Regions from separate parts of the Azospirillum sp. TSH100 genome, predicted to be linked through region 3. Evidence: predicted binding sites of a transcription regulator. Region 3 holds the regulator's gene; each other region holds the start of a gene.

Region 1 (2,270 bases), on a different replicon from region 3:
GGGCCGCCGATGACGAAGCGGCCGGTCGGGTTGACGTACAGGTTCTTCGGATCGCACATCCAGCCGTCCGGCAGGCAGTTGACGATGTGCGGCAGGACGATCTCGCGAACGGCCTCCTGGTCCAGTCCCTCGGCATGCTGCGTCGACAGCACGATGGCGGTGGCACGGACCGGGCGGCCGTCGATGTACTGAAGGGTGACCTGGCTCTTGGCGTCCGGGCCCAGCTGCGGGGCGGCGCCGGAATGGCGCGCCTCGGCCAGCGACTTCAGGATGGCGTGGCTGTAGTAGATCGGCGCCGGCATCAGCGCCGGGGTCTCGCGGCAGGCATAGCCGAACATGATGCCCTGGTCGCCGGCACCCTCGTCCTTGTTGCCCGCGGCGTCGACGCCGACCGCGATGTCGGCCGACTGGGAATGGACGAAGCACTTGACGTCCATCTTCTCCCAATGGAAGCCGTCCTGCTCGTAGCCGATGTCCTTCACCGCGGCACGGGCGACCTCGACCAGCTGGTCGGCCTTGATGCTCTCGGGGCCGCGAACCTCGCCGGCCAGAACAACCTGGTTGGTGGTCGCCAGCGTCTCCACGGCCACGCGGGCCTGCGGGTCGTGCGAAAGATAAAGATCGACGATGGCGTCGGAGATGCGGTCGCAGACCTTGTCGGGATGACCCTCCGACACGGACTCGCTGGTGAACACGTAGTTCAGCTTTGCCACGGGAAACCTCGGCATTCGGCGGCACGCTATTTCATGAGCCGAAACGGCAGACCGGTACAGCGGCCGCAGACACCGGTCCGGGGGCGTTTCTCGCAAGGAACTCATGCGCCGTCAAGAACACTGCCGTTGATACCGCAAAGAGCAGCAAAATCATCGGCAGGGCGAGAAACCGTTTAATGACTTCATCTTTCCGGATTTCGACCGTGACGCGGGGCGCATTGGACGGATGGGTCCGGCACTTGCCTTTTCCAGAATAGGAACATATTAGGAACATCAGGATGGGGAGGACCTCCGCGGTGGATGACGCGCTGCTCGACAAGCTCGAAATTCTGGCCGATGCGGCGAAATACGACGCCTCCTGCGCGTCGTCGGGCGCAAAGCGCCGGACCGGCGGGCCGGACGGCATCGGTTCGACCACCGGGGCCGGGATCTGCCACGCCTATACGCCGGACGGGCGCTGCGTCTCGCTGCTCAAGATCCTGCTGACCAATTACTGCCTGTTCGACTGCGCCTACTGCATCAACCGCCGCTCCTCCAACGTGCGGCGGGCGCGGTTCAGCGTCGACGAGGTGGTGCGGCTGACGCTGGGCTTCTACAAGCGCAATTGCATCGAGGGGCTGTTCCTGTCCTCCGGCATCATCCGCTCGCCCGACTACACGATGGAGCAGCTGATGCTGGTGGCGCGCACGCTGCGGCGCGACCATGGCTTCGCCGGCTACATCCACCTGAAGACGATCCCGGAAGCCAGCCCCTGGCTGATCGAGCAGGCCGGGCTGTGGGCCGACCGGCTGTCGATCAATCTCGAACTCGCCTCCGACCGCAGTTTGAAGGAGTTCGCGCCGGAGAAGGACGGCACCGCGATCAAGGCGGTGATGGGGCAGGTCGGCGAACGCATCATCGAGGCCAAGGAGGAAAAACGCCGCTTCTCCCCCGCCGGGCAGAGCACCCAGATGATCGTCGGCGCCGACGCCTCCACCGACCTGTCGGTGCTGGAGACCAGCGACACGCTCTATCGCCGCTATGGGCTGCGCCGGGTCTATTATTCGGCCTTCAGCCCGATCCCGGAGGCCAGCTCCGCCCTGCCGGCCAAGCCGCCGCCGCTCCAGCGCGAGAACCGGCTGTATCAGGCCGACTGGCTGCTGCGCTATTACGGCTTCACGGTGAAGGAGATCGCCGCCGGGGGCGAGGGCGGGATGCTGGACCTCGGCATCGATCCCAAGCTGGCCTGGGCCCTGAAGAACCGCGAGCGCTTCCCGGTGGACGTGAACAGCGCCGATCGCGAGATGCTGCTGCGCGTGCCTGGGCTGGGGGCGCGGGCGGTCGACAGGATCGTCGAGGCGCGGCGCCACACCACCCTGCGGCTGGAGGATGTCGCCCGGCTGTCGTCGGGGCTGAAGCGGGCGCGCGCCTTCCTGATCGCCGCCGACCACCATCCGGGCGGGCTGACCGACCGCGCCGACCTGCGGCAGCGGCTGGTGGCGCCGCCCAAGCAGCTCAGCCTGTTCTGAGGGGCCCGGTCATGCGGCGGGTGGAGTTGAAGGACGGCGCCGATCTCGA
Region 2 (2,270 bases), 420 kb from region 3:
TGCAGGCGGTCGGCCAGCTGGCCGGCGGCGTGGCGCACGACTTCAACAATCTGCTGACGGCGATGATCGGCTTCTGCGACCTGCTGCTGCTGCGGCACAAGCCGGGCGACCAGTCCTTCAGCGACATCATGCAGATCAAGCAGAACGCCAACCGCGCCGCCAATCTGGTGCGGCAACTGCTGGCCTTCTCGCGCCAACAGACCTTGCAGCCGCGCGTCATCAATGTGACCGACGTGCTGGCGGAACTGGCGAACCTGCTGCGCCGGCTGATCGGCGAGAACATCGAACTGAAGATGATCCACGGCCGTGACCTGGGGCTGGTCAAGGTCGACCAGAACCAGTTGGAACAGGTTATCATCAATCTGGTTGTCAATGCCCGCGACGCCATGGCCGGCGGCGGCAAGCTGACCATCAACACCACCAATCACGTCGTCAGCCAGCCGGAGCGACGGGAGCATGAGACGGTGCCGTCCGGCAGCTATGTCTCGATCGAGGTGATCGACACCGGCTGCGGCATCGCGCGCGAGAATCTCCAGCGCATCTTCGAGCCTTTCTATACGACCAAGGAGGTCGGGTCGGGCACCGGTCTCGGCCTGTCGACGGTGTACGGCATCGTGCGGCAGACCGGCGGCTTCGTGCTGGTCGATTCGGCGGTGGGGGAGGGGACGACCTTCACCATCCTGCTGCCGCACCACCAGGGGGAACTGCGTCCGGTCGACACGGCGGAGCCGCGCGAGCGGCGCGGCAGCGACCTGACCGGCAGCGGTACCATCCTGCTGGTGGAGGACGAGGACGCCGTGCGCGTCTTCTCCGCCCGCGCTCTGCGCAACAAGGGCTATCAAGTGCTGGAGGCCAAGAACGGCGAGGCGGCTTTGCAGCAGATCGAGACCAACGGTGCCTCGATCGACCTGCTGATCACCGACGTGGTGATGCCGCAGATGGACGGTCCGACCCTGGCCCGCCATGTCCGCAAGCTACGTCCGGAGATGCGGGTGATCTTCATTTCCGGCTATGCGGAGGATCGGCTGGGCGAGATCGATGGCGTCGAAGTCGCCCATTTCCTGCCCAAGCCCTTCTCGCTGAAACAGCTGGCGTCCAAGGTGAAGGAGGTCATCCGCGATGGGCGGTGAGAGGCAGAGCCGCCTGCAAAAGCATGCCTGGATATACCCCTTAAAATGGGAACGCACAGGCAACATCATCCCTTGCAAACAAGAACGAAGAGAGTACATTTAGCCTCGTTGCAAGAGCGCCGACCGTGTGTTCTAAGAGAGGGGTACCGGGCATGTCGTCCGCACAGCTTCGTTTGGTCGAGAAGGATTCCATGGACAAGCAGAAGGCGCTCGATGCCGCCCTGAGCCAGATCGAACGCGCGTTCGGCAAGGGCTCGATCATGAAGCTCGGCGCCAAGGAGAACTTGGTCGAGACGGAGGTTATTTCCACCGGCTCTCTTGGTCTCGACATCGCGCTGGGCATCGGCGGCCTGCCGAAGGGCCGCATCATCGAAATCTACGGGCCGGAAAGCTCGGGCAAGACCACGCTGGCGCTGCACGCCATCGCCCAAGCCCAGAAGGGCGGCGGCACCTGCGCCTTCGTCGATGCGGAGCACGCGCTCGACCCGTCCTATGCCCGCAAGCTGGGCGTCAACATCGATGAGCTGCTGATCTCACAGCCGGATGCCGGCGAACAGGCGTTGGAGATCGCCGATACGCTGGTGCGTTCCGGCGCCATCGACGTGCTGGTGGTCGACTCGGTCGCAGCCCTGGTGCCGCGTGCCGAACTGGAAGGCGAGATGGGCGACAGCCATGTCGGCCTGCATGCCCGCCTGATGAGCCAGGCGCTGCGCAAGCTGACCGGCTCGATCTCCAAGTCGAACTGCCTGGTGATCTTCATCAACCAGATCCGCCTGAAGATCGGCGTGATGTTCGGCAACCCGGAGACGACGACCGGCGGCAACGCGCTGAAGTTCTACGCGTCCGTCCGCCTCGACATCCGCCGCATCGGTTCGATCAAGGACCGCGAGACCGTCGTGGGCAACCAGACCCGCGTCAAGGTGGTGAAGAACAAGATGGCCCCGCCCTTCCGCGTGGTCGAGTTCGACATCATGTATGGCGAAGGCGTGTCGAAGGTGGGCGAACTGCTCGATCTCGGCATCCAGGCGGGCGTCGTGGACAAGTCGGGCGCGTGGTTCAGCTATGACGGCACCCGCATCGGCCAGGGCCGTGAGAACGCCAAGAACTACCTGCGCAACAACCCCGAGGTCGCCGACGCGA
Region 3 (2,270 bases):
TGAAGCCGGCTTCGATTTCTCCCTGGGTCAGCAGTTGCTGCCGAAGGACCGCCGCCTGACCGCCCGCGACATCGCGCTGGCCGCCGGCGGCAATGTGCCCTGGCTGTCGGTGCATCGCCGGCCGCGCATCGCCATTCTCGCCACCGGCGACGAGATCGCCCTGCCCGGCGACCCGCTGGGGCCGAGTCAGATCGTCAGCACCAACGCACTAGGCCTCTGCGCCCTCGTCACCGCCCAGGGCGGCCTCGCTCACAATCTCGGCGTCGCCAAGGACACGCCGGAGAGTGTCGCCGCGCTGGCGAAGGGGGCGGCAGGCTGCGATCTTCTGGTCACCACCGGCGGAGCGGCCCATGGTGATTACGACCTGGTTCGTGACGTTCTGGCCGAACAGGGCCTGGCGCTGGAGGTGCAGACCGTGGCGATGCGGCCGGGCAAGGCGCTGATGTTCGGCCGGGCCGGATCGGTGCCGCTGCTGGGCCTGCCCGGCAACCCGGTGTCCACCGGCGTCACCGCCATCCTGTTCCTGCGCCCGATCCTGCGGCTGCTTCAGGGCCTGCCGCCGGAGGACGACCGTCCGCCGCTGCGTGCCCGCCTGACCGCCGCGCTGAAGGCCAACGACCGGCGCGAGGAGTATCTGCGCGCCACCCTCGCCGCCGGCCCTGACGGGGTGCTGACCGTCACCCCCTTCTCCCGCCAGGACAGCGCCATCACCACGCTCTACGCCCAGGCCGACTGCCTGATCCCACGCCCGCCCCATGCCGATCCGGAGCCTGCCGGCGCCATGGTGAGCGTGCTCCCTTTGACGGATGGTGTATTCAGCATCTAGACTTGAACGGAGCGCCAGGACGGCGGATTGAACAGTTGAACATCACCCGGAAAACTGTTTCACGGCGTTCCAGATGTTCCATTCAAGTTCTAAAACAAGCCGATGGGGGGCTTGACGGGCAGCAGGAACCAAACTAGAACATGGAGCAACGTTTAGTTTTTGTTCCATCTTCAGTCTGGCGACGGCCGGGAGGCATCCATGCTCACGCGCAAGCAGCACGAATTGCTGCTGTTCATCCACGAACGGCTCGGCCAGGGCGGTGTCTCGCCGTCGTTCGACGAGATGAAGGACGCCCTGGGCCTGAAGTCCAAGTCGGGCATCCATCGCCTCATCACCGGGCTTGAGGAGCGTGGTTTCATCCGCCGCCTGCCCCATAGGGCCCGCGCGCTTGAGGTTCTCCGCCTCCCCGAGGGTCTCGACGCCGCCCGCTCGCGCACCGCGCCCAAGCCGAAGTTCCAGCCCAACGTCATCAAGGGCGATTTCGCCTTCGCCGGCCGCGACACCGCCCCCCCCGCTCCGACCCCGGCCGCCGGGAACGAGACCGTTCAGCTTCCGCTCTATGGCCGCATCGCCGCCGGCACGCCGATCGAGGCCCTGCGCGACAACAGCGCCTTCGTCGACATCCCCGCCTCGATGCTGACCAGCGGCGACCATTACGCGCTGGAGGTTTCCGGCGACTCGATGATCGAAGCCGGCATCCTCGACCACGACACCATCATCATCCAGCGCTGCGATTCGGCTGAGAACGGCACCATCGTCGTCGCCCTGGTCGATGAAGGCGAAGTGACGCTGAAGCGCCTGCGCCGCAAGGGCAACACGGTCGCCCTGGAACCTGCCAACGCCGCCTATGAGACCCGCATCTTCGGTGCCGACCGCGTCCGCGTGCAGGGCAAGCTGATCGGTCTGGTGCGGAAGTACTGAGACGCTGCACAGGGGGAAGGGGCGCGGTTGAGCGATCGCTGCGACATCACCTTCCCCCGGTCCACGGCCGGTCTCCCCTGACACCCCGCACCGTCTCCAGTCTAATTCCGTCTGTCGTCACCGTCAGCGCATGCGCGCCCTCATGCCGCAGCGCCCAGCGGTCGGCGACAAATTCCGCCCGGCACCGCCGCGCCACCGCCGCCGTCACCACGGCATCAACCGCGCCGCAATCCTCATCCAGCGCATCCGACAAGCGCGGCAGCGCCACGGTCTTCCCTCCGACCCGGTACAAACACCCCAGCGCATCGCAGCTCAGCGATCGCTCTCCCTCACTCCATCCGCCCGCCGCCGGCCAGGGATCCGCCGCCGACCGTTCGCCGTCGCGCTCCCGCCAGGTCTCGGCCACCCGCCCGCCGCCCTTCACCGACGCACTCAACCGCCCATCCGGCAGCCGAACCGCCGTTACCGACCCATCGCCCGCCACCAGCACATCCGGCCGCACCGCCAGCATCGGCGAGGCCAG

What was found. Region 3 encodes LexA, which represses DNA repair genes until DNA is damaged. Its sites were predicted from a motif close to ATGTTCTANTTTGGTTC; they were not measured.
Region 1: E6C72_RS31290 (putative DNA modification/repair radical SAM protein) is a predicted target of LexA. The motif match lies at 971-987, and genes of this name have one in related genera.
Region 2: recA (recombinase RecA) is a predicted target of LexA. The motif match lies at 1,213-1,229, and genes of this name have one in related genera.

What each region holds. Positions count from the first base shown of each region.
Region 1 covers NZ_CP039640.1:319,759-322,028, forward strand. The annotation lists gene metK (methionine adenosyltransferase) at 1-713, opposite strand, end outside; gene E6C72_RS31290 (putative DNA modification/repair radical SAM protein) at 992-2,221, shown strand; gene E6C72_RS31295 (UdgX family uracil-DNA binding protein) at 2,233-2,270, shown strand, end outside.
Region 2 covers NZ_CP039634.1:1,942,191-1,944,460, forward strand. The annotation lists gene E6C72_RS09225 (ATP-binding protein) at 1-1,130, shown strand, start outside; gene recA (recombinase RecA) at 1,283-2,270, shown strand, end outside.
Region 3 covers NZ_CP039634.1:2,362,474-2,364,743, forward strand. The annotation lists gene glp (gephyrin-like molybdotransferase Glp) at 1-826, shown strand, start outside; gene lexA (transcriptional repressor LexA) at 1,025-1,747, shown strand; gene E6C72_RS11215 (ComEC/Rec2 family competence protein) at 1,794-2,270, opposite strand, start outside.